2 regions of the Brevibacillus sp. FW301-21C12A genome follow, and region 1 is predicted to be linked to the other one. Evidence: riboswitches for the same ligand, from Rfam matches in the RefSeq annotation. Region 1 holds a riboswitch; the other holds the start of a gene.
What was found. A riboswitch is a leader RNA that binds a small molecule or an ion and turns the genes downstream of it on or off. The one in region 1 is predicted to bind glycine.

Region 1 (14,528 bases):
GGTTGGAGCCGACGGGAGCCAGGCTGTAGATCTCGACGCGATCTCCCCCTACGTTTTTCACGATGTCGTACAAAATCGAGTACGTCGTCACGACTTGCAGTTTGTCGTCGCCGGATTTTCCGGGCTCGGCCGAGTTGTTTTGCGGAGCGCCGCACGCAGCGAGCAGGACGGTTGAGATGAGAAAGACGAGAAACAGGTTCCATTTTTTCATGCGAATTCTCCTTTACTTTGAAAGCTCGACTCTTTTTTGCCGGGCTCGAATTGATTTCCAGACAACCCCGTGCTTGCGGGAGAACAGAAAGGCTAGCAGGAACAGCGCGGTTGCCACCATCACAATCGTCGCGCCCGAAGCCAGATTGTAGGTAAAGCTGAAGTACAAACCGACGATAGCGGAGATGACACCGAAGCCGGCAGCCAGGAAAATCATCACCGACAGGCGATCCGTCAACAAGTACGCGGTAGCGGCCGGAGTAATCAGCATGGCGACTACGAGCACGATGCCTACCGTTTGCAGAGACGCTACCGTCACCATCGTCAGCAAGGTCATCAGCAAGTAGTGGATGAGATTGTTGCGCAGACCGTAGGCGGCCGCAATCGTCGGGTCAAACGACGTCAGCAGCAGCTCCTTGAAGAACGCGTAGACGGTCACGATGACGATCAGACCGATGCCGACGGTCACCCACATGTCGGACGGCCGGACGGCGAGCACGTTCCCGAACAGGATGTGGTACAGGTCCGTACTGCTTTTCAGCATCGTAATCATGATGATCCCCAGGGCAAAAGCCGAGGTGAACAAAATGCCGATGGCCGTGTCGTTCTTGATCCGGCTGTTCTGGCTGACGTAGCCGATTCCGACCGCCGTCAGGACGCCAGTGGCGACTGCTCCCAGGAAAAAATTGATCCCGAAAGCATAAGAGAGAGCAACCCCCGGTAAAACCGCGTGGGAGATCGCGTCCCCCATCAGCGACATGCCGCGCAAAATAATGAAGCTGCCGATCACGCCGCAGATGATGCCCACTACTACAGAAGTAAACAAAGCTTTTTGCAAAAATTCATACTGTCCAATTGCTTGTAAAAAATCCATCACGCCGTTACCTCTACCTTCTCGAGAAATTGAAGTTGATGCGCGTATGCTTTCGCCATGACCTCTCGATTCAGGACTTCATCGACTGTTCCGAACTTGATAAGCTCTTTGTTCAAAAGCAGCAGTTGATCGAAGTAAGCATTCGCCTTGCTCAAGTCGTGGTGGACGACCACGATTGTTTTGTCTTGAAGCTGCAACTCCTTCAAAATCCGGATGATCGTCTCCTCGCTGGCGACGTCGATCCCGACAAACGGCTCGTCCAGAAGGAGCAACTCCGGCTTTTGCGCCAGTGCCCGAGCCAAAAAAACGCGCTGCTGCTGCCCGCCGGACAACTCGCCAATCTGCCGCTTCGCGAAGTCCTCCAGGCCGACTTTTCGCAGGCATTCCATCGCCCACGCCTTTTCCTTCTTCTTCGGAAATTTGAACAAGCCGACGCTCGGGTACGTTCCGATGAGGACGGTATCCATCACCGTGATCGGAAACGTCCAGTCGATCTGGCTCCGCTGCGGGACGTAGGCGACCTGCTTCCGGACCTCATTCACTTCCTTGCCGTAAAACCGGACGTCTCCCTTGTCTTTGCCGATCAACCCGAGCATGGCCTTAATCATGGTCGATTTCCCCGCGCCATTCGGCCCGATAATGCCCACCATGCTTCCTTGCTCGACAGCAAAGGTTACGTCCCGCACCACCTCGACTCCAAAGTAGGAGACGTGAAGCTCTCTGACTGACACCGCACTATTCATGAGATTCCCTCCAATTAACCAATCGTTCGTGTACGTTCTCGGTTGTTGTTGACCGTTGCTTCCGCTGGACAATTCTTTATGACTGGCTCATATATGCTTATACACAAAATTGTGGTTGTTAACCAATAATATTCACCCTAGCAAAATAATATGCTTGTGTATAAAAATGTTTCCCTAACGCAAAATTTAAAGGATATTTATCCTGCTGTCAATCCTCATTTTCATTTTCCGCCCAGGAAAACGGGTTTCGCGCCGCCGTTTTCCTGCCCAGAGCCGCCACAGAACCGCGCCAGAATATAGAAAAAACACAGCCCGCATCAATCGAGCTGTGCTTCTTTTTATTCACTTCGTTCCGCTTTTGTTACACCAGTTGCAGCGAAATATACTTCACTTCCAAATACTCCTCGATGCCGTGGTGGCTGCCTTCCCGGCCAAGCCCGCTTTCCTTCATGCCGCCAAACGGCGCTTGCGCGACAGATGGCGCCCCATCGTTCACCCCGACAATACCGTATTCCAGGCTTTCCGAAAACGTGAACGCCCGCGCCAGCGACTGCGTGAAGACGTATGCCGCCAACCCGTACGGCGTCGCATTCGCCCGCCGGATGACTTCCTCATCGTCGGAAAACGTGCTGACAGGCGCGATCGGCCCGAACGTTTCCTCCTGCATGCACACCATCTCATCGGTTACATCCGAGAGCACGACCGGCTTCATGAAGTAGCCAGTGGCTCCCGCGAGAACCGGGCTGCCGTGGAGCGTCGCCCCTTTGCCCACGGCGTCGTCAATTTGCTGCTGGACTTTTTGTACGGCTCGCTCGTCAATCAACGGCCCGATCTCGACGTCGTCTTCTGTTCCCTGGCCTACGCGCAGCGCGGACACCGCCTCTGTCAGCTTTTGCAGGAACGGCTCTTTCACAGCTTCATGCACATAGATGCGGTTTGCGCAAATGCACGTTTGCCCGGCGTTGCGGAATTTGGACTGGACCAGCCCTTTGACCGCCGCGTCGAGATTCGCGTCCTCTGCCACGATAAACGGCGCCAGGCCGCCAAGCTCCAGGGAAATCTTTTTCACGGTATCGGCCGCTTTGCGCATCAGCAGCTTGCCCACCGGAGTCGACCCGGTGAACGTCAGTTTTTTCACGCGCGCATCGTCCATCCAGACATCGACGACTTCCGCTGCCTGCGAAGTCGTCACGATGTTGATGACGCCTGGCGGAATCCCCGCCTCGTGGGCGCACTCCGCCAAAAGCAGCGCGGTCAACGGCGTCTGTTCGGCTGGCTTCGTCACCGTCGTGCAGCCTGCCGCGAGCGCTGGCGCGATTTTTCGCGCAATCATCGCCGCAGGGAAATTCCACGGCGTGACGGCCGCCACGACACCGACTGGCTGCTTCTGCACGAGAATCCGCTTGGAGGCGGCGGAGGCAGGAATCGTCTCGCCGTAAATCCGCTTTGCTTCCTCGGCGTACCATTTGATGTAGCTGTTCGCGTACTGCACCTCGCCTCGTGCTTCTGCGAGCGGCTTGCCCTGTTCCAGCGTCATGACGTACGCGATCTCGTCCAGGCGGGCTGCGATCGTCTGGTGCCAGCGCTCCAGCAAGGCCGCGCGCTCATAGGCGGTCGTTTTCGACCAACTGGGAAAAGCGGCTTACGCAGCGTCGACCGCCTGCCGCGCTTCTTTCGCGGAAGCGTCCGGCACGCTGCCGATGATTTCCAATGTCGCGGGATTTTGCACCTCGACGCGTGCCGCAAGCGTCACCCACTCTCCGTTCACGTACATGCCTTTGTTCCATTCTTGTTGTCTCACGCTGCCTTTTCCTCCTTTTCATTTGCCGTGAACAATTTCTCTTTTTCACCGCGCAACCAATCTTTTCCATATAATAAGACGCACAGCAAAATTCCAGCGCCAAAAGCCATCGCCGCTCCTTTGATGACGAGAATCGCCCCTACGACACCCGCGATGCCCAGGTCGCGCTGGCTGCGCGCCTGCATCACGCCAATCCGCACGCTGACGTAGCCTTGGACGAGCAGCGTCAGGGCGACGGCGACGCCGAGAATCGGCTGGACCAGACTGACGATCGGCAAAAGCAATAAACCTGTATTCGTACCCCAGCGAAACGATCCCGCACCGCCGAAAAACGAGTCCATCGCTTTTTTGCCTTTTTTGAACCGCTCCACCACTACGACCTGCATCGCGGCCCACATCGGCCCGCACATCGTAATGTCCGGCCCGATCAGGCTCATCAGCATGTTGCGTCCGCCAAAAATCATGTGCGCCCGGTCCGGGTTGTAGTCGACTTTTTCATCGAGCCGCACTTGGTCGGACTCGGACAAAAGCGCTTTCGTCTTCAACACGTCGCCAAAGACGACGAGATACGTTGCGAACACAGCCGGAATCGCTGTAATGAAAAAGGAGAGCGACGGCAAGCCCAGCCCGAAGACGGTGTACTGCGACCAGAGCGTGGCGAAGTCCGGCTGGCTGAAGCCCCATTGAATGTCCGGCCACTTCGCTTCCCCGAACAACGGGGCGACGAACACCGCGAGCAAGATCGCAGGCAAAATCCCGAGGTTGCCGAGCAATGCCCACCCTTTCCCTTTTTGTTTCAACCCTTCAAAATGTTTGGAAAAAACGAGATAAAAGCAAAAGCCGATACAAATGGCAATCGTGTACGGGAACAGGTCGAACTTCCCGCCCTTTTCAAAAATCGAGGTAATCGCGCCAATCCCCGCGCCGAGAATAATCCCCGACTTGATCGCATTCGGCACGAAGTTGACTACCCGCTTCGCTAGTCCGGTGACCCCGAGCAAAATGGATAACAGCCCAAGCGTCAACTGAAAGGCGATCAGCGCGTACACCCGCTCCTGCCCTTCCGGAAACTGCTCGACAAACAGCACAATCAGCGGAATCGCCGGCGTAATCCAGCCGGGAATGACCGGATCGCCCAAGAGGTGGTGCAGCAAATACAAAAAGCCATTCAAAATGACAACGGCCAGTCCTACCTCAAACGGCATGCCCAGATGGTCGGCGAGCAGCGTGATCGCGCCGAGGTCGACGGCGCACATCAACAGTCCTTGCAAATAATCGGGCCATTCAAAGCGATAGTGTACAAACGGCAGCCGGATCTTGAACGGTCCGGCCGGAATGTACGGGGTTTCTTCACCCGCTCTGCGTTGTTTCCACTTCATACGATGTCCCCCTTTTAGTAAGCTGCTCGATAGATGTCTTCGATATCTTTTTTCCGCAAAGCGCGGGGATTGTTTTTCAAAAGGCGGGTTTGCTTCATCGCCTCTTCGGCCATCTCGGCGATCGCGGATTCCGGAATGTTGAACTCGCGCAGCGACTGCGGAATTTCCACGTAACGGCACAGGCGCGTCATCGCTTCAATCGCTTTTTCCGCCGCTTCGTCCAGGTTCAGTCCGGCGACGTTTTCCCCGAGCGCCTGCGCGATTTCCCCGAGCTTTTCCAGGCAGGCGATCTTGTTCGCCCGCATGACGTAAGGCAGCAAGAGCGAATTGCTCACGCCGTGCGCCATGTGGAATCGTCCGCCGAGCGGGTAGGCCAGCGCATGGACAGCTCCTACGCCCGCGTTGCCGAAAGCAAGTCCGGCCATCAGCGACGCGGTAATCATCGCTTCGCGCGACTCGATGTTATCCGGGCACGCGTACGCTTTCGGCAAGTGAACGGCAATCAGTTTCATCGCGCCAATCGCCAGCGCGTCCGTCACCGGGGAGGCGAACTTGGAAATGTAGGCTTCCACCGCATGCACCAACGCGTCCACGCCGCTCGCAGCGGTCACGCTCGGCGGGCACGTAAGCGTCATCACCGGCGAGACGATGGCGACGTCCGGCAGCAGGTAAGGGCTTACAATTCCTTTTTTCACTTGCTCTTTCGTATCCGACAAAATCGAGATGTTCGTCACCTCTGAGCCTGTCCCCGCCGTAGTCGGAATCGCGATCAGCGGCAAGCCCGGCTTTTTCACCAGATTCGTGCCAAAATATTGCTCGATGCTGCCCTCGTTCGTCGCCATGACGGAAGCTGCCTTGGCGATGTCGATTGCGCTGCCGCCGCCGACTGCGATCAGGCCGTCGTAGCCCCCTTCGCGGATCATCTGCACACACAAGTCGACGATCTCGATTTCCGGCTCGGGGTTCACGTCCGAGAAGACGCCCGCCTCCATCGGCAAAAGCGCTTCCACCTGCGCGACTACCCCGGCCTGAATGAGAATTTTGTCCGTCACAATCATTGGACGCGCCACTTTCAGACGGGCAACCTCCTCGGGCAGCAGCGCCAGCGAATCCCGCCCTGTGACCAGTTTGTTTGCAGCGGCAAAAGTAGAAATGTTCATGATGTCACTCTCTCCTTTCTGTATGCCGCTACGTGAAAAGCAACTCCCGTGCCAAGCGGAAAAAAGCGGGTGCCAATTTCGCTCCGCCACCTGCGGGAAAAACGACCTTCCCCCCAACAGCGGCAAGCCTTTTCTCACTTTTTTGTCACATTTTCCGCAGCACAGTTTGTTTCGGCCAAAAGCAACCGTTTACATTCGCTGTTTGATTATAATTCAAATCAAACTTGCGCATTTGATTCATTATCAAATCAAAATCCATACCCTTCCCCTTTCGACACATCCGCTCACCTGGCTAGCGGAAAAAACGACGAATGATTGTCGTTTCCTGCTTGTCATCTGGCCTTCCGTCAATCAAAAATGTTTTATGTTTAAAATAATCTGTTAATTAGGAATTTTCATTTGACAACCTTTTTGGAATATTTTACTATCATAAGAACGCACGCGAATATCTGACGCGGATGAATATTGCGGGAGAGACTAAACTCGCCGTTTAGCACCGAAGGAGCAAATCCTGACCGCTCAGGACAAATCTCTCAGGTAAAAGGACAGAGAAAAGTAGGAACCGGTCTATTTTTCCCGTTCCTTTTTTTGTTGCAGAAAAATAGGAGTGTTGTGCGTTCACCATGAAACAGCCGTTCCATTTGCCTCGAAAAAGGAGGGAAAACTGCCGACAAAACCGCAAATTTTCTGCCTCGCTCAAAAATGAAAGCGTTTTTTTCGATGGAAGTAACTTAATGATGTATTTATGCTGGGTCGCTATGTTAAGATATGAATTATAAAGTTTCATAAACTTTTTGAAAGGTCGGCGGTTGGTTTTTTACCAACAGCCGCAAACGAATCAAACGCATGAGAAATGAGGGGGATCACATGCAACAGCAAAATTTGGCGAGGGGCCTGAAAAACAGGCACGTTCAACTCATCGCGATCGGCGGGGCCATCGGAACGGGATTGTTCCTCGGTGCGGGCAAATCCATTCACCTGGCCGGCCCATCCATCCTGTTTGCTTACTTGATTACTGGGATTATTTGCTTTCTGATTATGCGCTCGCTCGGTGAACTTCTCCTTAGCAACCTGAACTATCATTCCTTCGTTGACTTCGTAAAAGACTACCTCGGCAACATGGCCGCGTTCGTCACAGGCTGGACGTACTGGTTTTGTTGGATTTCGATTGCCATGGCCGACTTGACGGCTGTCGGAATGTACACGCAATACTGGTTCCCTGAGGTTCCGCAATGGATGCCGGGATTGATTGCGCTCGTCATCCTGCTCATCATGAACCTGGCAACGGTCAAGCTTTTCGGCGAAATGGAGTTCTGGTTCGCGCTCATCAAAGTCATCGCGATTCTCGCTTTGATCGCCGTCGGAATCTTCATGATTGTCAAAGGCTTCTCGACAAACTCCGGCGCGTCCAGCTTCAGCAACCTGTGGAGCCACGGCGGCATGTTCCCGAACGGCATCAACGGCTTTTTACTCTCCTTCCAGATGGTCGTGTTCGCCTTTGTCGGCATTGAGCTTGTCGGGCTGACTGCCGGGGAGACAGAAGATCCCGAGCGCGTGATTCCAAAAGCGATCAACAACATCCCGATTCGCGTGCTGCTCTTCTACGTCGGCGCTCTGATCGTCATCATGAGCATCTATCCATGGAACGCCATCATCCCGACCGAAAGCCCGTTCGTTCAAGTGTTTGCGGCTATCGGTATCGCGGCTGCCGCAGGTATCGTCAACTTCGTCGTGCTGACCTCCGCCGCTTCGGCATGCAACAGCGCCATCTTCAGTACAAGCCGTATGCTCTACTCGCTCGGCAAGGAAAATAATGCGCCTGCGTCCATGACCAAGCTGACAACGCGCCAGGTGCCTGCCAATGCCTTGTTCTTCTCGACTGTCGTCGTTCTCATTGCGGTTGTGTTGAACTACATCATGCCAGAAGGCGTCTTCACTCTGATTACGAGCGTTTCGACGGTCTGCTTCCTGTTCATCTGGGGCATTACCGTGATCTGCCACCTGAAGTACCGCAAGACAAGACCGGATCTGGCAAAAACAAACAAGTTCAAAATGCCGCTCTTTCCGTTTGCCAACTACCTGATTCTCGCTTTCCTCGCGTTCATTCTCGTCGTGCTCGCGCTTGCCGAGGATACGCGCGTGGCCTTGTTCATCACTCCGGTCTGGTTCATCATGCTCGTCGTGATTTACAAGCTGCGCAAGGCTAAAGTCGATCAGGTGAAAGTATTGGAAAACTGATCGCCAGCCAAACAAAAAAACACATCCGGCTTCCGATGTGTTTGCATGGCAAGGACAAGCATCCTGCGACTGCACCAGGCATTCGCAGGATGCTTTTTATTTGCTCGCTTCCGGCTCGTTCTCTACGCGCAGTTGCAGCTTTTTCATCTTTTGGACGAGTGCGCTCTGGCTGATGCCGAGCGCTTCTGCCGCCAACCGGGTCGTCTTGTGCGTCTGGATCGCCTTGCCGATCATGCTCCGCTCCAGACGGGCGACCGCTTCGCGCAAAGACGTCGGTTCTGCCTGCGGGAACACTTGCTGGAGAAAGTTCGGCAAATCGCCGACGTCAATCGTATCGTGAAAAGTCGTGACCACCAGCCGCTCGACCAGATTCGCCAGCTCCCTGATATTTCCCGGCCAGCTATAGTTCGTGAGCCACTCGTAGCATTCCAGTGTCATCGTCTTTTCTTCCTTGTATTTCTCATTGAATTTTTCCAGATACGACACCAAGAGCGGGACAATCTCTTCCCGGCGTTCGCGCAGCGGCGGCACCTCGAAGGTGACGATGTTCAGCCGATAGTACAAATCCTCGCGAAACAGCCCCTCGCGCACGAGTGTAGCCAGGTCGCGGTGGGTAGCCGTAATGATCCGCACGTCCACATGGCGGACTTCGGTGGAGCCGACGCGCATGAATTTGCTTTCCTCCACTACTTTCAACAGCTTCACTTGCAGCTCCAGCGGCAAGTCGCCGATCTCGTCCAAAAACAGCGTGCCGCGATGGGCGCTCTCCAAAATGCCGATTTTCCCCTGCTTGAGCGCGCCTGTAAACGCCCCCGGCTCGTAGCCGAACAACTCGGCCTCGACCAGATGGCCCGGGATCGCCGCGCAGTTCAGCTCCATGAAAATTTCGTTCGCGCGGCTGCTGCGGGCATGGATGTATTTGGCGATCATGCTCTTCCCCACACCCGTCTCGCCTTGCAGCAAAATTTTCGCATCTGTCTTGGCGACCTTGTCGGCCAGCCGGAACAGCGAGCGCGTCGCAGGTCCGAGCACGACGTCCTCCAGCCCCGTCTGGTCCGGGTGCGGCAAATCGCTGTGCAAAAGCTTCTGGCTGTCCAGCTCGTGCTTGAGGCGAATCAGCTCGGTAATGTCCCGGACGCTGCTGATGACGTACAAAATTTCGCCTGCGGGAGACAGCACAGGGGTGGCAGAGACGATGATCTTGCGGCTGTTGCGGATCGTCTGGATCAGCGTCACCGGCCTTCGCGTGCGAATCGTTTCCAGCGAAGCGGACACCGAAATCATGCCTTGCTTGATGAGATAGCCCATGTGCTGGCCGATGACCTCTTCCTCGCGAATGCCCGTAATGCGCTGGTACGCCTGGTTGACAAACAGCGTGACGCCTGCCCCGTCCGTAATATAGACGCCGTCGTACAGCGCATTGAAAACAATCTGGCAGACCGGGCTTTCAAAAAAAGCGCGAAGCTGCGCCTGCGAGCTGGCCTGCCTCTGGCGGTCCGGCAGGTTCACCTCGGGCACGACGTACTCGACAATCGGGCGCGTCAGTTCCCCGCGATGAATGGCGTGGGCGATCGCTTCCACCGTCAAATAGCCGAGAAACTCCCCCTCTTCGCTGTACACTTCCTGCACTTCATTTTGATCTGGCGAAAAATGCGCGACTGCTTCCTCAACCGTCATCGTAGGACGCAATGAATACATGGGCTACTCTCTCCTGGATGTCATGACCTGATAAATGAACGAAAAGCTTTCTCTATCATTTTACACGCTCCGCCCTCGAATCAAATATCCCTTCGATCGCGATTCCATTTTTACGTTTGAGCAGAAACATAAAAGGAAAATAAGAAATAAGGCTGAAATTCAACGCCCCAAACGTGTACGCCAAGATCGTGCCTGCCAGCGCGAGCAGACTGTCCGGGATACTCGTCGCGGCCGCAGTGCTCGTGTGGTCCACCGCGCGCATCAAAAGCAGGACAACCAGTTGGAAAAGCCCGACCAGCAGGCCGAGAGAAAAGCCGGCCCCTACACACAGCTTGAGATAAGAAGAAATTTTCAAATATTTCACAGTCAACGACGTGTACATGCAAGCCCTCCTTTGCCTTCATCCAATATTTTACACGTCAACCTGAATGGAGTCCTGTCTTTTCTCGAAAGTTTTTGCGATTACATACAAATAGCGAGGTCGCTCATGAAAACTTTTCACGTCAGCCATGCCCGAAAACTGACCATCCTCATCCTGTTAATCATCGTCGTCGCCTTCTCTCTGTCCGGCTACATCATGCGCTCCCAGACCAATCGGATCATGAAAGTCGAGATCGAGAGCAAGCTGACTCTGCAAAGCCAGGCGCTGGCGGAGCGAATGAACGCATTTTTCGCCCAGAAAAGCTTTCTCATCAAGCAGATGAGCACCAACCAGTCGATCGTTCGCTACTTGCAAACCGTCAAAACGCGGGACGATGCGTTTTCCAACCCGTATTACCCGGATGTGGCCGCCGCACTGGACGGCATCCAAAAGCTGGACCGCAACCTGGGACTCGTCTGGATTTCCAGCCAGGCGGGCAACTTCACATTCGGCAACACAGACGAGCTTACGGGGACAGACTGGTCGCTCCAGCAACGCCCGTGGTACCAGGACGCCGTTCGCACAGACGAAGTCGTTTTTTCTGAGCCGTACGAAGATTACTTGACCAAAAAAATGGTCACCAGCGGCACCATGAAGCTGAAAGAGGACGGGAAGCTCTTGGGCTTCGTCGCCATTGATATTTTGCTCGACGACATTCCGGAAATGCTCGGCAGCTATCCCATCGGCGAATCCGGCTATGCCATCCTACTCTCCAGGGACGGGACGATCATGTATCACCCGAACCCCGCGCTTGTCAGTCGGCAAAAGCTGACGGAGCAGCCCGGGGACATGGGAAAAATCGCCCACAGCATGATCGCGGGCCAAAAAGGGCTGCAACGCATCACCATCGACAACAACAGCTACTACATCGGCTATGCGCCCGTCGCTTCTACAGGCTGGTCCGTCGCAGCGGTTTTGCCTTCGAGCGAAGCTCTCGGCCAGTTGAACTCCGTACAGGAGCTGTCCAGCCTGATTACCGGGCTGTCGATTTTTATTCTGGTCGGCATGCTTTCGCTTTTGCTGCACATTATGCTTCGGGAGCAGCGGCGTATCCAGGCGGAGCTGTTGGCCGCGAAGGAAGAGGCGGAAGAAGCGAGCAAAGCCAAAACCGATTTTCTGGCGCGAATGAGCCACGAAATCCGCACTCCGCTAAACGGGATCATCGGACTGTCGCAACTGATGCAAAAAACGGTCATGACGCTGGTGCAAAAAGATTACCTGGACAAAATTCTCTCTTCCTCGCAGGTGTTGCTGCGGCTCATCAACGAGATTCTCGACTTTTCCAAGATCGAAGCCGGAAAGCTGGAGCTGGAAAAAGCCAGCTTTGACCTCGACGACTTTGTCCGCCGGCTCTCGCACATGCTGAGCATTTACCTTGGGACGAAGCAAATCGAGATCATCGTCGAGCTGCCGCCGAAAATGCTGCCCAAGCTGATCGGGGACCAGCATCGGCTGGAGCAGGTTTTGCTCAACCTGTGCCACAACGCGATCAAATTTACCGAGCAGGGCTACGTCGCCATGCGCGTCACGCTGGTGCAGGAAGACGAAAAGAGCCTGCTTTTGCACTTTGCCGTGGAGGATACGGGCATCGGCATGTCTGCGGAGCAGATGGACAAGCTGTTCGAGCCGTTCACCCAGGCGGACGGCACGACGAGCAGAAAATACGGCGGCACCGGACTGGGCCTCGTCATTTCGCGCAGCCTCGTGGAAATGATGGGCGCCACTCTCGAAGTCACGAGCACGATTGGCAAAGGAAGCTGCTTCTCCTTTACCCTCGCGTTCGAGCACGCGCCCTGGCAGGAGAACGAAAGCCCCGGCTCACTGCTTCCTCCCGGCTACGCCAACCAGCGCGTCCTGGTCGTGGAGGACCATGACAAAATGCGGAGCAGCCTGGCGGACATGCTGGTGAGCCTGCGCTTTGCTCCGACCTGCGCCGCCTCGTGGCGAGAGGCGTTTGCGCTGCTGGAAGAGGCGGACGAATCCAACCCGTTTTGCTTTGTCTTCGTCGACATGGAGGCGGAAGACATGTACGGCGTCGAGTCGCTCTGGCGCCTGCACACGCTCGCCGAAGCATGCGATGCGGCGACCATCGCCATGACGACCGAGTACGGACGCGACGAGCTGGCCTCGCTGGAGGAAGCTGTCCAGCCTGACGCCGTTCTCATCAAGCCGATTAATCGCATGGACGTGACGCGCGCCCTGCTGGGAGCGCAGGAGCATAAAGAACTGCACACCGCCCACGTCGCGGCTCCCGCGCAGAGCGCTTCTTTCGAAAACGTCATGTTTCCCGGACATCGCGGCACCATCATGCTGGCGGAAGACAACGAGATCAACCAGCTCGTGGCTGTCGAATTTTTGCGCCGGGAAGGCTATGCCGTCACGATTGCCAAAAACGGCCTGGAAGTGCTGGAGCTTTTGGACACGAAAAAATGGGATCTGATCCTGATGGACGTCCACATGCCGGAAATGGACGGCTGCGAAGCGACGCTGCGCATTCGCCAGCACAAGCAGTACGCGAGCCTGCCGATCATCGCGATGACGGCGAGCGTCATCAAAGCCGAGCACGACAACTGCTACCGCTCAGGCATGAATGGCGTCATCACGAAGCCGATTCATCTGGGAGAGATGAAAGAAACGTTGAAGCGGGCCATTCCTGTGCCTTGTCTGGATGTGTCGCTCGCGCTGGAGCGGCTGGATGGAAAACTCCCGATCTACACGCAAATTCTCCGGACGTTCACCCGCGAGTACGCGAATTTTGCCGAACGGCTGCAAAAGACGCTTCGCGCAGGCGATACCGAGGAAGCCCGACGCATGGTGCACACGCTGAGCGGCGTAGCCGGGAATCTCTCTGCCCAGCGATTGCTGCTCGTAGCAAGAAAGGTTGAGAGTCTGCTCTCCCCATCGGCAAACCGGAGCGATTATGAAGAATGTATGAGCGAGCTTGCGTGGCAACTGGACGAAGTATTAGCTCTCGCAACCGAGTGGCTGGAAACTCTGGCGAACTCCTAACAAATTTTTAGCATTTTTCGTGAAATTAGGTCCATTCTCCTCATTTTTTTGCTAAAATATGAGAAAAGTATTAGGAAATCATGAACCATTGCTAGCTCTTTCCCATCTTTATGAATAACTTTCTCCCAGAAAGAGTGAGGAATCTGATGTACAAACTATTGATTATCGAAGACGATCAGATTATGAGTGAAATGCTGGCCATGTATTTAACCGAGGAAGGTTATTCTGTGAAAATAGCAGATCATGGACAAAAAGGTCTGGATCTGGCCCGATCGTTTGCACCGGATGTCATCCTTCTCGACATGATTCTGCCGGATATGAGCGGTACCCGGTTGTGCGGCGAGCTGCGCAGCTTTTCGCTCGCTCCCATTCTCGTCGTCTCGATGAAGACAGACGTATCCGATCGGGTGGAAGCCTTGCAAGCAGGAGCGGACGATTACATTTGCAAGCCGTTTTCACTGCGAGAGATTTCAGCAAAAATCGGAGCCATAATCAGACGAACTCACCAATACCAACAGCAGGCCGCCTCCGTGGAGAACGCCGAGCAGGCGGATACGACGATCACTTGCCCGGAAAATACGTTTCTGCTCGACCTGGAGCGCAGGGCGATCTACGTCAACCAGTTCCACGTCGAGACGACTTTTTCCGAATTTGAAATCATGCGCCTGTTCATTACAAACGAAGGCAAGGTGTTCAGCCGAGAGGAGCTGCTCTACGAGCTTCGCGGTTTTGATTCTTTTGTCACAGACCGGGCGATTGACGTCCACATCGCCAACTTGCGCAAAAAAATCGAAGACAATCCGAAAGAACCGAAATACATTCGAACCGTCTGGGGTGTGGGGTATAAATTCGTCTCTAGGAACTAGCAGACAAACGCATGGGATGGTGCTCTTTTTTTGAGATTATTTCACACTCTCCTAATACATAGACAGAAACTTATCTAATACATCAGGTGCATAATCAATCCCAGAAGACTTGGACTGCATATGGAGGGT
Region 2 (14,528 bases), on a different contig from region 1:
TGGCGTAATGCGCTTTTTGCAAGTTCATCATCGCCATTTCCTGTACGCCCTGTTTTCCGAGCGCAGTCAGGGTGATCGCAGCCGCCAGTGCCAACAGAGCCTGGTTGGAGCAAATGTTCGAAGTCGCTTTTTCACGACGGATATGCTGTTCACGAGCTTGCAGCGTCAGTACGAAACCGCGCTTGCCGTTCTCGTCTTTGGTTTGCCCGACGATCCGGCCTGGCATTTTGCGCATCAGCTTGGTAGTCGTTGCGAAATATCCGCAGTGTGGTCCGCCAAACGATGCCGGAATGCCGAACGGTTGCATATCGCCCACCACGATGTCAGCGCCCAGTTTGCCTGGCGCTTCCAATACGCCCAGCGCAAGCGGGTTGGAAGAAACGATGAACAGAGCGCCTTTGCCATGAGCAATCGGCTCGACCGCTGCCAAGTCTTCCACGTTTCCGAAGAAGTTAGGATATTGCACGATAACGGCCGCTGTGTTTTCGTCAATCAGCGCTTCCAGAGCTTGTGTGTCGGTTACGCCGTCGTTGTTGATGCCGACTTCAACCAGCTCTACGCCTTGACCGTACGCGTATGTTTTCAGAACGCCGCGCGCTTCCGGGTGCACAGCACGGGAAACGATGACGCGCTTTTTGCCAGTGTGACCAGCCGCCATCATCGCCGCTTCTGCCAAGGAAGTCGCTCCGTCGTACATGGAGGAGTTCGCTACTTCCATTCCGGTCAGTTCACACACCATAGTCTGGAATTCAAAAATGGCTTGCAGCTCGCCCTGGCTGATTTCAGGCTGGTAAGGCGTATAGGCGGTAAAAAATTCTCCGCGCAGCAACATGTGGTTGACTGTGCTTGGCGCATAGTGCTGGTAAACGCCAGCACCCAAAAAGTTGACGTGCGTGCTGAAGTTCACGTTTTGATTAGCCAGACGCGTGAAGTATTTCACCAGATCAGGCTCGGACAGAGCTTCCGGAATGTTCAGCGCCCCTTTGAAGCGCACTTCTTCCGGGATGTCTGCAAACAGTTCTTCTACACTGGAAATGCCAAGAGTTTCGAGCATTTCGCGCTTGTCCTGATCGGTTTGGGGCAGGTAGCGGTATTTCACGAACGTTGTCCTCCTCAAAATAGGATGTATAGTGGGCGATTGCTTAGTTTTTCGGACGTTTATAAAACGGAGCGGCGACAACCTCTGCTTTGAGGCGTTTTCCGCGAATTTCCACTTCCAGTTGGGTGCCAAGCGCCGCATGTTCGCTTTTCACGAGCGCCAATCCGACGTTTTTCTTCAAGGTAGGGGACTGCGTGCCTGTCGTCACTTCGCCCACCAGCTCTTCGCCGACGTAGACCGGATAGTGCGTGCGCGGAATGCCGCGGTCGATCATCTCGATGCCGACGAGCTTGCGCGGCGCGCCGTTTTCTTTTTGCGCCTTGAGCACCTCTTGGCCGATGAACGGCACTTCTTTGTCCACCTTCACCGCGAAGCCGATGCCTGCTTCAATCGGCGTGATGTCCTTGCTCAGCTCCTGGCCGTACAGCGGCAGCTTCGCTTCGAAGCGCAGCGTGTCGCGCGCGCCAAGTCCGCAAGGCAGAAGCCCGTCTTCCTTGCCCGCTTCAAGCAACGCGTCCCACAGTTCAGCGGCACGCTCTGCAGGCAGGTAAATTTCAAAGCCGTCCTCGCCTGTATAGCCTGTGCGGGATACCAGCGCGGAAATGCCAGCGACCTCTACGTCGCGCTCGAAACGGAAGAAGCCGATTTTCGACAGGTCTGTGGCGGTCAGCTTTTGCAAAATCGACTCGGCCAAAGGCCCTTGAATGGCGATTTGCGCCGTTTGCGGCGAAATGTTTTCAATCGTGACACCCGGAATCAGGTGCTCTTCCAGCCATGCAAAGTCTTTGTCAATGTTTCCTGCGTTGATGACAAGCAGGTAATGGTCGTCCGCGTATTTGTAAACGAGCAGATCGTCGACCGTACCGCCGTCCGGGTAGCAGAGCACGCTGTACTGCGCTTGCCCGACAGCCAGCTTGGACACGTCGTTGGTGGTGACGCGCTGCAAGTATTCGAGCGCACTCTCGCCTTTTACGTCTACTTCTCCCATGTGGGATACATCAAACAGACCTGCTTTCGTCCGAACGGCTTCGTGCTCCTGGCCAATGCTGGAAAACTGTACAGGCAGCTCCCAGCCGCCGAAGTCGATTGTCTTGGCGCCGTATTTTGCGTAGGAATCAAACAGTGGCGTTCTTTTCAGATTGGACATGTGTGGCACCTCCCAAAAACTGTTAGTCGGCATTTCTCCCCATGAAAAAACAGAGGCGAAAAAACGGGTACACCAAAAGAACGGTGCCCATTTCTCCTCCTCTGTCCTTGGTACCTGAGAGTTACCTTGCCAATCAAGCGCGGCGGGGATCACCGCGCTTGCAAGTTTCCCCTTTGGTGGCTCCGATTTCGAGCTCTCTCCAGAGTTGCGTCCAGTAGAGGTTCTTTTGCCTGAGAGATTCACCGTTCCCGGCTTGCTCCTTCGGCGCTGCAGTGGTTCGCGCAGTCTCTCCCTGCTACTATCATTCGCGTTGGTTAGATGGTCATACATAAGTTTTTGCTATGATTTCCATACTAATGAATGAACTTCCTCTATATCCTACCATGAGAGTCCGCCGTTGAAAATATGCAAATTAACAGTCAGATCAAGAAATACTTAACAAAATGATGAACACGATCATAAATGTTAAGTTTTTTGATAAAGCGCATGAAAGTTATGGCAGAGCTGTGTAAAGGAGTAACGTATATGCCGAATATTCCTGTTTCATTTGACACGAGCTGGATATCCCCGCTGACGGAGCGAATGCACGAAGACGGCCCCTGGGACAAGTGGGAGCTGTTCAAGCTGGCGCTGGAAGCGGAAGAGGCCATGGCTGTTCGCGAGTTCGATCAGTTGCAATGCCTGAAATACTTGCCGCTGCTCTCCCCGTTTCCCCACCAGTTGCAAACGGCGGAGCGAGTGCTCAACGACATGCGCGGACGCGCGATCCTCGCCGACGAGGTCGGACTGGGCAAGACGATCGAAGCCGGGCTGATTATGAAGGAGTACATGGTCAGGGGTCTGGCGAAAAAAATTCTCGTGCTCGTCCCCGCCTCCCTCGTCATCCAATGGACGAAGGAGTTGCAGCAAAAATTCGGGATTCCCGCCGTGGCGCAAAAAAAGGAGTACATGTGGCGGCAGCATGAAGTCGTCGTCGCCTCCATCGACACGGCGAAACGAGATCCGCACCGCCGCCACGTCCTCGACATCGACTACGACATGCTGATTATCGACGAGGCGCACAAGCTGAAAAACAAGCGGACGCGAAACTATCAGTTCGTGAAGGAAATTCGCAAAAAATATTGCCTGCTGCTCACGGCTACGCCGATCCAGAACGAAATGGACGAGCTGTACAACCTGATTAATTTGTTGAAGCCGGGGCACCTCGGCCACTCCACGTCGTTTTCCTCCAATTACGTCGAAGGAAAGCGACAGTCGAAAAACAGCGACAAATTGCGCGAAGAAATTGAAAAGGTGATGATTCGCAACAAGCGAAGCGACGGCGGCATCCAGTTCACCAGTCGCCGCGTCCAGTCGATTCCGATTGAGCTGTCGCAGGAAGAGATGGAGCTGTACGAGGGCGTCACCCGCTTTGTGCGCGACCAGTACCAGACAGGAGCTGGCCTGTTCAACTCGCTCGCCTTGATTACGTTGCAGCGCGAGGTTTGCTCCAGCAAGGAAGCCTCGTTCATGACGCTGTACAACATGCACCAGCGCACCAGCGAAGACTCCCCCCTGCGCGGCCGAATTTTGGAGCTGGTGGAGATGATTAAGCGGATCGAGACGCATTCCAAGGCGGCCAAAACGGTCGAGCTGATCCAGGAGATCAACGACAAAGTCATCATTTTCACCGAGTACCGGGCGACGCAAAACTACCTGCAAAAATATTTGCATGACCACGGCATTACTTCTGTGCCGTTTCGCGGCGGCTTCAAGCGCAGCAAAAAAGACTGGATGACCGATTTGTTTCAAAACCGCGCGCAAGTACTGATCGCCACAGAGGCTGGCGGGGAAGGGATCAACCTGCAGTTTTGCAACCAGGTCATCAACTACGACATGCCGTGGAACCCGATGCGCGTCGAGCAGCGGATCGGCCGTGTCCACCGTCTCGGCCAGAAGCGGGACGTGCACATTTACAATTTGTCCACCGTCGGCACGATTGAGGAGCACATTTTGAAGCTGCTGTACGAAAAAATCGACCTGTTCGAGATGGTCATCGGCGAGCTGGACGACATCGTGGAGCGGCTGAATCTCAACTCGTCGCTGGAAGAAAATTTGACGCAGATCATCATGGATTCCAAATCGGCCCGCGAAATGGCGTTGAAGCTCGACAACATGGGCCACGCCATCCGCGCCAGCAGACAACAGCACGCATCCCCTGCCCTGTCGGAAGCGGCAGAGCAGTAGCAGAAAAAACGCACACAAGAAAAGAGGTTTCTCCTGATGCAAGCCAACCAGGTCAGGCAATTTGTAGAGCGCTACCTCGCGACTTTTTCCGCGCACATCGTCGAAGCCCACCCGGATTACTTGACGGTCAAGCTTCCGGTCGAGGTCGACAAGGATATCGGCAACCGCCCGTTTTACTGGAGCTGGGTCGACAAAATGAACCTGGCCTACCAGCCGCTCGTGCTTACCTTTGCGTTTCACCCGGACCGGATGCCGGACGGGCTGCGGGCCGAGCATCTGCATCTGGGCGCTGCGCGCATGCAGCAAATTTTTGCCTCGGCGAAAAAGCACGGGCGCTTTTTATGCATGTACGAGCAAAATACCGCTTCCTTGCCAAGCACCGGCAAGCGTCGCTCCACGCCGCTCGTTCCCTGGCTCGGGCTCAACCTGAAAGTATCGCTCATCTGCGACAAGCGGCGCGACATCATGCTCTATCTCGGGATCAACCTGCATCAGCCGCGCCTCGTGCACGACTTTTCCTCGTTTTTGTTTCAGTTGACGCTTGCGCCCGCGATCCCGGACTACTTTTACACGCTCGACCGGAAGCTGTCTGTGGAAGACGCGCTGGAGCTGGCCCGGCAGGAGGTCGATGCGGTCATCGCGCAGGAAGACCAGGAGTGGGCCGTAGAGGCGCGGGCGCGACTGACGGAGGAGCTGGACATCCTCGCCGCCTACTACGAAGAGCTGGCCCGACGAGAGCCGCCTGCCGAACAGAGCGAGACAGAAGCAGCCGAGGCGGAAGCGGTAGAGTCCCCGGAGCAAAAAGCCTCGATCCCGCTGCCTGCGCGCGACGCCGTCCCCGCCAGGGAGGCTGTTGTCGAAGCTGCGCAGACGCTTGACGAATACCGCTCTTCCGGCGGGCGAATCCTCGACTTTTTACGTGCCAATGGCGTCCAGGTGACGCCGCGCGAGGAAATCAACCAGGAGGAATGGAAAAAAAGCACGCCGGAAGAAGAAAAACAGCGGCGGATGGACGAGCTGCGCTGGCAGTACGAGCCGCGCATCGAGGTTCATTTTATTAACGGCGGACTGTTTTACTTGCACTCTGCTCCGCCTGTCATTAAAGCGCATCCGGCAAAAACGGTGCGCCATCTCCCCGCATCCGGGCGAATCATGTAAAAGATCAGCGAGAAGAAGTCCTGCGGAACTGACAAGTTGCAACAAATCTTTTTGCCATAGCTGGTTACAATAGGAATAAGCTTAGCCTGTACAAAAGGTGGTGCATGTTTGTGACCAGACGATTCCTCCCCCTTCTCGGGGTGCTCTTGTCTTTTGCGTTGCTCGCCTGGCCTGTCCACGCAGAGGAGAGCTGGGACAGAGAGTTTCACGCCCAAATCCAGACGTGGATGAACGAACTCGCCAACCGCGATCCGCAATTCAAGGAGTGGCAAAAAGCCGATACAGAAGTGCAGACGCTCGGCCCGAATCAACATCAGTGGCTGGTCAGCATCAAAAAAACAGACAGACAGGTAGGGTACCTGGTCGTGGGAGAGGCCGCCGAAGCGCCTGCCCAGGAAAAATTCGTGCTGTTGGAATACGGGGTCGGGGAATACATTTTGTTCGACGATGCCTTTGCCCCGCGGGAAATTGCCGCAGAGCCTGTCTACGACGGATTCGCTTCCCACTGGCTGATCGCCCGCCAGTCGTCGCCGCAACTGGTGAACGCCAAAACAGGCGAAGCGTACCCCGCTTCCTTCGCCGCAAACGAGCCAGTCTTTCGCAGCCTGGCTGCGCAAAATCTGGTACAGACCGGGCAGCGGCTGACAGGGACGCGCATCCTGCAAGGGACGCAAAAAGATCCGTTCGACCAGATCGGCTGGGTCAGCCAGTTGTACGGGGACAGCGCAATTTCATGGCCGCAGTTGTGGCAGCAGCAAAGCGATGCACCCGTGACGCTGACCGTTCCGCTGTACCACTCCCAGGTGCTCGCCCCGTTCGTCGTCGGCTCGCTTCATTTGTGGAACGATCAAAATGCTTACGTGGGAGTATGGGATGAAGGACTGCGCTTTGTCCCCTACGCTTACGCTGACAAGGTCGGAAAATTTTACGTAGCGGGACAGCCGCAGAGCTGATCCGTCGCTTTTGGCAAAAAAACAAGCTCCCTGCCAGTCGCTGGCGGAGAGCTTGTTTTTGATTGGGCTGCGCATGCTTGTCTAGCGAAGGCGCAGCCTTTGGCTTTTTTCGATCAATGATGATCGGTTGGGGAAAGGCGTTCGTGTACGGCATGAAAAACTTCATTGGCCGTCATTCCCTCTGCATTGATTACCGACGCACCTGTAATCGTCTTGTTCTGATCGCCCAAGACGTTTATATCCTGACCCGTAATCACGATCGCGTCGACCACCTGTTGCCAGTTTCCCAAATCGACGACATCATAGCCGTTATCGCACAGCATTTTGCGAATCTGGGAAAGGGACTTTTCTACCGCTACTCTCGCCATACGCACCGCACCCTCCGTCCGCTTACCAAGGTAGGATTATTTGCGCCACAACAGCCGGATCGACATAGGGATCGCCCCGAACCAGCGTGCCGACCAAGGCTCACGCGGAGCCTTTCGCTGACGCCGTTCATCTTTTGGCGTATCCATGTACTGGACAAACAATTTCGTCAGGTACTTCAAATACTCTTGAAAGGACATCGCACGTGACCTCCTTCGTACTCGCAGATACACGCCGTCTTTTTTCCGGCAATAGCGCTGTCCTTTTTTATTGTTTCCCGTCTTTTGCGCTTTCAACCACCTGCGCCTTAATTTCGTCCACGATCGCCTCCAGGCTTTTTCCGGTCGTATCCACCTGGATCGGGGCAAAATCGTACGCCCCCGCGCGTTCCGCCATCAATGTTTTCACACGTTCTGCCACCCCGCCGGAAAGCAGCGGGCGCGAAGTATCGTTTTCCAGCCGCCTGATTAATTCTTCTTCGCTGGCATAAAGCGCGATCACGGTTCCTTTTGCCAGCATGACCTCGACATTTTGCTTGCGCAGGACAGCTCCTCCGCCTGTCGTCAAAACTTGCGGACCATCGTCCAGAAGCTGTGACAGCAGGCGGGACTCCGCATCGCGAAAATACGTCTCCCCGTGCCGGGCGAACAGCTCCGGGATGGAGCAGCCTTCCTTTTCGATGATCGCGGCATCCAGGTCATGGTGCGCGATTCCCAAAGAATCGGCCAGCGCGACGCCGACCGTCGTCTTTCCGGTTCCCATAAAGCCGACCAGAATCAAGTTTTTCATTTTGTTTCCGCCACCTTTCCACTCGCTTTTCGCGTTTGAATTTTTACGGTTTTCTCGGCTGGATTGTAGTCCGTATCCCATTCGAATACGTCAGCGAAAAACGACAGCGGCACCATCGTGCGCTCCTTGATTTCCGTCAGCGGATGACCGAGGTCGAGCTTTTGCCCATCGCGGATGGCGAAGCGTTCCCGCTCCTTGACGAACACTTCTCGGCCATTGCCTCTTACGCGAATCATCTGCTTTTCCTGATCCCAGCTTATGGCAAGCCCCATTTTTTCCCCCAGCTCGCGCAGCGGCAAATACACCGTGCCGCCTGTCGCCCTGGCCGGAATGGACGGATAAAAGCTCATGTTGTTGATGATCGTCGTGATGTACGGCTCCAGTTGCACAGCGCCCAGGCCTTCGCGATTCGGCTTTTTCGTCGCGTACACGAAGTATTTCGCTTCGCCTTGCAGCGTTTGCCCCAGCGCCTGGTCGAGATGCTCGGCCCCGATCACGCTGCCGTGGTAGTTTTGCTGCACGCGGTGCAGAAAACGTTTGTACGCGTCATCGCCAATCTGCTTGCGCAAATGGTCAAACAGCAGCGCCCCTTTCGAATACCACGTCCAATGGAACTCTTCTTCGGTCGCGAACTTTTGCAACGGCTTGTCCAGGCTGCCGTTGGGGTAGCGCTCCTGCAAGCGGCGGGCGTCGCGATTGTACTCATCGAGCAGCGTGGAGGCCGACTGCGCTCCGTACCGGTTTTGCAAGTAATGGTACACGCTCAGCTCCACAAGCCCTTCGTCCAGCCAGCCGTGAGACGCTTCCAGCGTCGCCACGCTGTTGTACCACCACAAATGGGCGATTTCATGCGGCAACCAGTGGTCGATCAGATTGCGCTGGTACATGTCGCGCTTGAAAATGGCGAGATTGGCGTACTCCATCGCATACGTCGTGCCCGTGCTCGTCTCGGCAATCGCGACGTGCGGATACGGAAGCGGTCCGTACCAGTCGTTGTACGTAGGAAACACCGACTCCGCAATCGTCTTGATCCGCTGGATGTTGCCTTTGTCCACGGACGCAATATCGACAGACAGGTTCGGCCCCATCTGGATCGTCTCCACATGATACAGCGGGCTGCCGACCAAGGCGAAATTGAGCAGCTTTTTGCCCTCGTAGCGGATTAGCTGCTTGCTGCCCTCGACTGCCTTTGTACTGCCCCGGCCCCACGAGCTGACCCAGTTGTAGCCTTTCGGGGAGACGAAGGAGACGTCGTAGTCGGCGTAATGGTAGACGAACGGATCGCCAAAATCTACCCGTTGCGGCGGATCGTACCATTTTCCTTGCTGGTTTTGCGCGCCCAGCATCGGATACCACGTCGTCAGCGTCCAGATGTCGTCCTTGACGCCAAAGCGCGTCCCTCTGCGCGGCACCGGATTTTCAAACTCGATCGCGAGCGTCCCGCGCATTTCCGCTCCCAGCGGGTTTGCCAGCTTGACCGTGGACAGGCCGCGTTCAAAGGCAAGCGGCTTGTCTTTGTAGCGGATCGACTTGACCGTCATTTTGTTCCACAAATAATCGTAGACGTACAGACGCAGGTCTGCCGTCTGCGGATTGTCAAATTCGACCGTCATTTTTCCGGTAATTTTCGCTTCCGACGTATGCAACTCGGCTTGAATGTTATACACGGGATGCAAGTCTTTCACAAGGGAAGGCAACGGCGGATCGTAGGAAAACGGATCGACCCCCGGCTGCTCTGCCACGGTCGCCTGGCTCGTTTGAAAAAAGCCCGAGATCTGCGGCCAGTAGCTGATGATCCCGATGGAGCCAAACATGACGAGAATGGTGATGCATACTAATAAGCTTGTTTTTTGCAAAGTCTTCATGACAGCCCCCAAAAATCGCTCGGCTGCAAGCGTGCGTTTTTTATCGTAATGGATAGGATAGACCGCTTGCGGGTCGACAAAACAGTCGTACCGTTTTGTTCCATTGTAGCAAATAAAGGGCAGGGTGAGTAGAAATTCAGGAGATTCTGTCGAGAAAAAGCCGTCCGCCCTCGCAACAGCAAGGGTGAACGGCTCCGTGTGCTACCACGTCTCGTACATGATTTTTCCCGTTTGGGACAGGTCGTAGCCGCCAACTGCCTCAAGCTCCTTGGAAAAGGCAGCGGAGTGGAGAATATCCATGACCGTTTTCAGCAGCGCCCCGTTTTCCTCCGTTTTGAGAATGACGAGATCGTATCGTTCCTTGATCAGCGGAACAAACTCAACGCCGACCATGCGAGCCGCTTTTTCAATGCCCACTCCCACATCCGCTTCCTTGCGTGCGACCACTCCCGCTACAGCCAGATGGCTGTTCTCCTCCCGCTCGTAGCCATTCACGTCCCGCCCTGTGATGGACGCCAGCCGAAACTGCTCCTCGATCAGCGTGCGTGCCCCCGATCCTTTTTCCCGGTTGACCATCCGCACCCCGGACTTGGTCAGATCGGTCCAGGACAAAAGCTGTTTCGGATTGCCAGGCTGCACATAAAAGCCGGCCCAACGAGCCAACATGTTAACGACGACAAAGCGATGGCCGGATAAAAGACGGCGGACGTAAGGAACGTTGTAATCCATCGTCTCGCCATCAAACAAATGGGTGCTGACGATATCGGCTTTGCCTGTATACATGGCGACCAGACTGTTCAGCGAGCCTTGGTAGGAGCGCAGCGGACGAAGCGCTGCATCGCTTTTTTCCAGATGGCTGGAAAGCAAGTCGAGGCTGACATCCTGACCGCTGATGATGACATTGCGTCCGGTTGTCGGCTGGGCTTGTCCCGGCGCCTGCTGCGCTTGCCCCGGCACAGGTAACGTGTACGCCACCGGCTGCGCAGCCGCACGGTATCCCCCTTTGGCGCGCGTTTTGTACGCCTCCAGGTCGCTTTCGTCCACGCGCATCTGTCTCCCGACCCGATAAGCCGGCAGTTCTCCTTTTTTAATCAGATCGTAAACGGTCAGTTTGGAGATGCGCAAAAGCTTGGCAATTTCTTCTGTTGTGTACGACTTTTCATGGCTCATGTCATGCCTCCGCTCGGTTCTTTCCTTTCATTTTCTTTCAATTCTCGTAAAATCGCAATTGATTATTCACATATAGGAACTATAATCTATTTATATCCAGTTATAATTAAATATAACGAAACATCACATTGGAGGTTAGTTTTGATGAAAAAGCAATGGCTCGCTTTATGCGCAGCATTTACCCTGATGCTCGGCGCGTGTTCGACTTCCCAAACAGCTCCGCAGGCAAATGAGCCTGCCAAAACAGAGAACAGCCAACAACAACAGGCTCCACAGGCAGAGCTGATGATTTCCGCAGCGGCAAGCTTGACAGATGCCCTGAACGAACTGAAAACGGGCTTTGAAGCAGAAAATCCGGGAACAACCCTTACTTTCAACTTCGGCAGCTCTGGCAAACTGGCGACACAAATTGCCCAAGGCGCTCCTTCCGACGTCTTCCTGTCCGCCAGCAAAAAAGACATGGACGGACTGGACGAAAAACAACTGATTGTCAAAGACACGCGCCAAGACTTTACGAAAAACTCGCTCGTCCTGATCGCGGGAAAAGACAGCTCGATCGCGATTACTTCTTTTGAAGAACTGAACAATCCAGACATCAAGCACATCGCTGTCGGTGAGCCTGAGTCGGTTCCAGCGGGACGTTACGCCAAAGAAACGCTGGACACGCTGAAAATGTGGGAGTCGTTGAACGGCCGCATGGTATTCGGCAGTGACGTTCGTCAGGTACTGACCTTCGTGGAATCGAAAAATGCGGAAGTCGGAATCGTCTATTCCAGCGACGCCGCGATCTCCAAAGACGTGAAGGTACTCGCTACAGCGAAGCCGGAATGGCACAAGCCAATCGTCTATCCAGGTGCGGTCATCAGCGCTTCCAAACATACAGATGCAGCAAAAGCTTTCCTCGCCTACTTGACAAGTGACAAAGGAAAAGCGATCTTACAGAAGTACGGATTCCAATAAGCAGCAAAAGTTTATGACCGTTTGTGATTCACACAAGCGGTCACATTCTATTTCATGAAAAACGTCGAGACGTTCTCGCAGAAAAAAGGTGGGTTAGCGATATGGAAACGAATCTGACACCTTTGATGCTGTCGTTAAAAGTGGCTGCGCTATCCACCTCCTTTGTTTTTGTGCTTGGCATGCTTGGCGCGCGCTGGATGACGCAAAAAGAGTTTTGGGGCAAAAACGTGCTGGAGTCTTTTTTCCTGCTCCCGCTCGTCTTGCCCCCTACTGTTGTCGGCTTCGGTCTGCTGTTGCTGTTCGGAAAAAACGGATTTTTGGGCCAACTGCTTGAGCAATGGTTCGGTATCCAGGTCGTCTTTACGCTGTCGGGAGCGGTGATCGCCTCGATCGTCGTCTCGTTTCCGCTGATGTACCAGAGCGCCGCCGCAGCTTTTACCGGAGTCGACCAACGCCTGGAAAATGCCGCACGCACGATGGGCGCATCCGAGTGGCGCGTTTTTTGGACCGTCGCTTTCCCGCTGGCTTGGCCAGGGCTTTTGGCAGGACTTGTGCTGTCGTTTGCCCGCGGCTTGGGGGAATTTGGGGCCACGCTGATGCTCGCAGGCTACATCCCGGGAAAAACGGACACGATTCCGGTCGCCATCTATTTTGCCGTGGAAGCCGGACAAATGGAAAAAGCGCTGTTTTGGGTCGTCATCATCGTATCGCTCGGCATGGGCACCACTCTATGGCTCAACTGGTGGAGCCGACGCAACGTGCGCAGGTACGCCAATCAAAAGTAAGGCAGGAGGGAGAGCATCATGCTGGAAGTAGACATTCAGAAGCGCTTGCCAGATTTTGTGTTGGATGTCTCCTTTTCAACCGAACAGGAGATTGTCGTCCTCTTCGGCCCATCCGGTTCGGGCAAGACGACTATTTTGAACAGCATAGCCGGGCTTGTCCATCCCGATGGAGGGCACATTTCCTTGAACGGCCGCACGTTTTACAGCGCGGGGCAAAAACCGCTCGCCGTGCAGAAGCGCAACGTTGGCTACTTGTTTCAGGATTACGCCTTGTTCCCGCACATGACCGTTTCCCAAAACATTCGCTACGGTCTGCGAAAAGGGCACGAACTGCATCTGGAACCGCTTTTGACGACAGTCGGAATCGATCATCTTCTGGACAAGTACCCGCACCAGCTTTCGGGTGGGCAAAAGCAGCGTGTCGCGCTTGTGCGGGCACTCGCTACGGAGCCGGACATCTTGCTGCTGGATGAACCGCTTTCCGCGCTGGATACAGCCACGCGCAAGCAATGTCAGGACGAATTGCTCCGGCTTCACGAAATGTGGGGCATTCCGTTTCTGCTCGTCACCCACGACCGGGACGAAGCGGAAAAGCTCGGAGATACGATCCTTTTGATGGAAAACGGGAGAATCGTGGAAGCAAGCGCGCAAAAAAGCCATACAGCAACGTCGTCTTCCTGAATCGCAGGAGTTGGCGTTGCTGTATGGCTTTCTTTTATTACGGGATGGCTGCCAGTATGACTTTTACCGGGCAGTGATCGGCTCGATTTTCACATCGTTCTGCTTTGCCCATTTATGCACTTCCACCAAAAATTGCAGCACGTCGTGACTCTCATGATGGACGCAAAGCGTATCGGCTGCAAGCTCGATGACCTCGCCATTGACCGTCGTTACTTTTTGCTTGAGCACGAGCTGGCGCGTCTGCTCCATCCGCTCTTCCTTGCTGATGAGCACGCTGCCTTCCAACTCGCGCGGAGCCAGACGGCCATTCGGCATGTACGCCCGTTCCGCGAAAACTTCCTCGGCTACTTGCAGTCCATGCTCCAGCCCTGCTTCCACCAGCTTGCTGCCGGACAACGCGTACAGGATCAGCTCCTCGTCGATGTCGGCAATCGCCTGGACGACCGCCTCGGCAAGCTCGGGACGCTCTGCTGCTTCGTTGTAAAGCGCTCCGTGCAGCTTGACATGGTGCAGTTCTCCCCCCAAAGCGCGTGTCATGCCGGACAAAGCCGCTACCTGGTACAAAACAAGCTCATATACTTCGTTCACAGACAGGTTCATGGAGCGTCGTCCAAAGCCTTGTATGTCCGGGTATCCAGGGTGCGCTCCGATTTTTACATCGTGCTTGATCGCTGCCTCGATCGTTCTGCATATGAGATGCGGATCACCTGCGTGCAAACCGCAAGCAATGTTGACGGAGGTGATCCATTTCATAATTCCCAAATCCTCTGATTGTCGTCCTCGGCTGAAGCATTCGGCCATGTCGCAGTTAATGTCTAGATGAATCATGTATGTACGCCCCCACCTTTCCTCTCATGATCTATGTACGCGTATTGAAAGCGCATTCATCAGCGTTACTCCTGGAGTCTGCCTATTTATCTAGCATACCATGTACACTGCCTTGGCAAAAGGAAAAAAGCTGCCGAAAACTGGCAGCTTGTGAACAACTTATGTCGAACCGACCGTCGCTGGACTTCCCTCTTCTGCCGTCATTGTCTCGGCCAGCGCCATCACCTGGTTTTTTTCCTGTTTGTAATCGTATTCCTTCGCTTTGTCCGGCCTTGCATTGTTGTACTCCACCGGAATCTCGTGACGATGGGACCGCTCGATTTTGGTCACGAAATGCAGTTTCTCCATGATGCGGATCGTTTCGTCCAGCAGATTCGCATCTACGTACATGGAGACGTAGTTCAGCCGTTTGGAGATGTAATGAATGGTGCCAAATTTGCGTAAATTTTTGGCCGCTCGTGTGTTTTTTACCCACACGGCAACACCAAGACGTCGTTCTCT

Region 2: it holds a riboswitch for glycine, as region 1 does, so the genes downstream of both, gcvT (glycine cleavage system aminomethyltransferase GcvT) here and AC3WQH_RS16340 (amino acid permease) in region 1, are expected to answer to the same signal.

What each region holds. Positions count from the first base shown of each region.
Region 1 covers NZ_JBYTBG010000026.1:51,318-65,845, reverse strand. Annotated here, with positions in the region: gene AC3WQH_RS16370 (metal ABC transporter substrate-binding protein) at 1-211, opposite strand, end outside; gene AC3WQH_RS16365 (metal ABC transporter permease) at 224-1,084, opposite strand; gene AC3WQH_RS16360 (metal ABC transporter ATP-binding protein) at 1,084-1,827, opposite strand; partial or broken gene AC3WQH_RS16355 (NAD-dependent succinate-semialdehyde dehydrogenase) at 2,189-3,601, opposite strand; gene AC3WQH_RS16350 (hypothetical protein) at 3,625-5,007, opposite strand; gene AC3WQH_RS16345 (iron-containing alcohol dehydrogenase) at 5,022-6,167, opposite strand; glycine riboswitch at 6,626-6,726, shown strand; gene AC3WQH_RS16340 (amino acid permease) at 7,035-8,405, shown strand; gene AC3WQH_RS16335 (sigma-54 interaction domain-containing protein) at 8,502-10,103, opposite strand; gene AC3WQH_RS16330 (hypothetical protein) at 10,159-10,485, opposite strand; gene AC3WQH_RS16325 (response regulator) at 10,591-13,533, shown strand; gene AC3WQH_RS16320 (response regulator transcription factor) at 13,680-14,399, shown strand.
Region 2 covers NZ_JBYTBG010000002.1:206,841-221,368, reverse strand. Annotated here, with positions in the region: gene gcvPA (aminomethyl-transferring glycine dehydrogenase subunit GcvPA) at 1-1,099, opposite strand, end outside; gene gcvT (glycine cleavage system aminomethyltransferase GcvT) at 1,143-2,246, opposite strand; glycine riboswitch at 2,338-2,454, opposite strand; glycine riboswitch at 2,455-2,551, opposite strand; gene AC3WQH_RS02645 (DEAD/DEAH box helicase) at 2,772-4,472, shown strand; gene AC3WQH_RS02640 (YqhG family protein) at 4,509-5,630, shown strand; gene AC3WQH_RS02635 (hypothetical protein) at 5,741-6,583, shown strand; gene AC3WQH_RS02630 (YkuS family protein) at 6,697-6,951, opposite strand; gene AC3WQH_RS02625 (YqzE family protein) at 6,988-7,149, opposite strand; gene AC3WQH_RS02620 (shikimate kinase) at 7,217-7,738, opposite strand; gene AC3WQH_RS02615 (stalk domain-containing protein) at 7,735-9,603, opposite strand; gene AC3WQH_RS02610 (helix-turn-helix transcriptional regulator) at 9,805-10,773, opposite strand; gene modA (molybdate ABC transporter substrate-binding protein) at 10,918-11,733, shown strand; gene modB (molybdate ABC transporter permease subunit) at 11,835-12,518, shown strand; gene AC3WQH_RS02595 (sulfate/molybdate ABC transporter ATP-binding protein) at 12,537-13,199, shown strand; gene AC3WQH_RS02590 (5-oxoprolinase subunit PxpA) at 13,263-14,027, opposite strand; gene AC3WQH_RS02585 (YlbG family protein) at 14,187-14,528, opposite strand, start outside.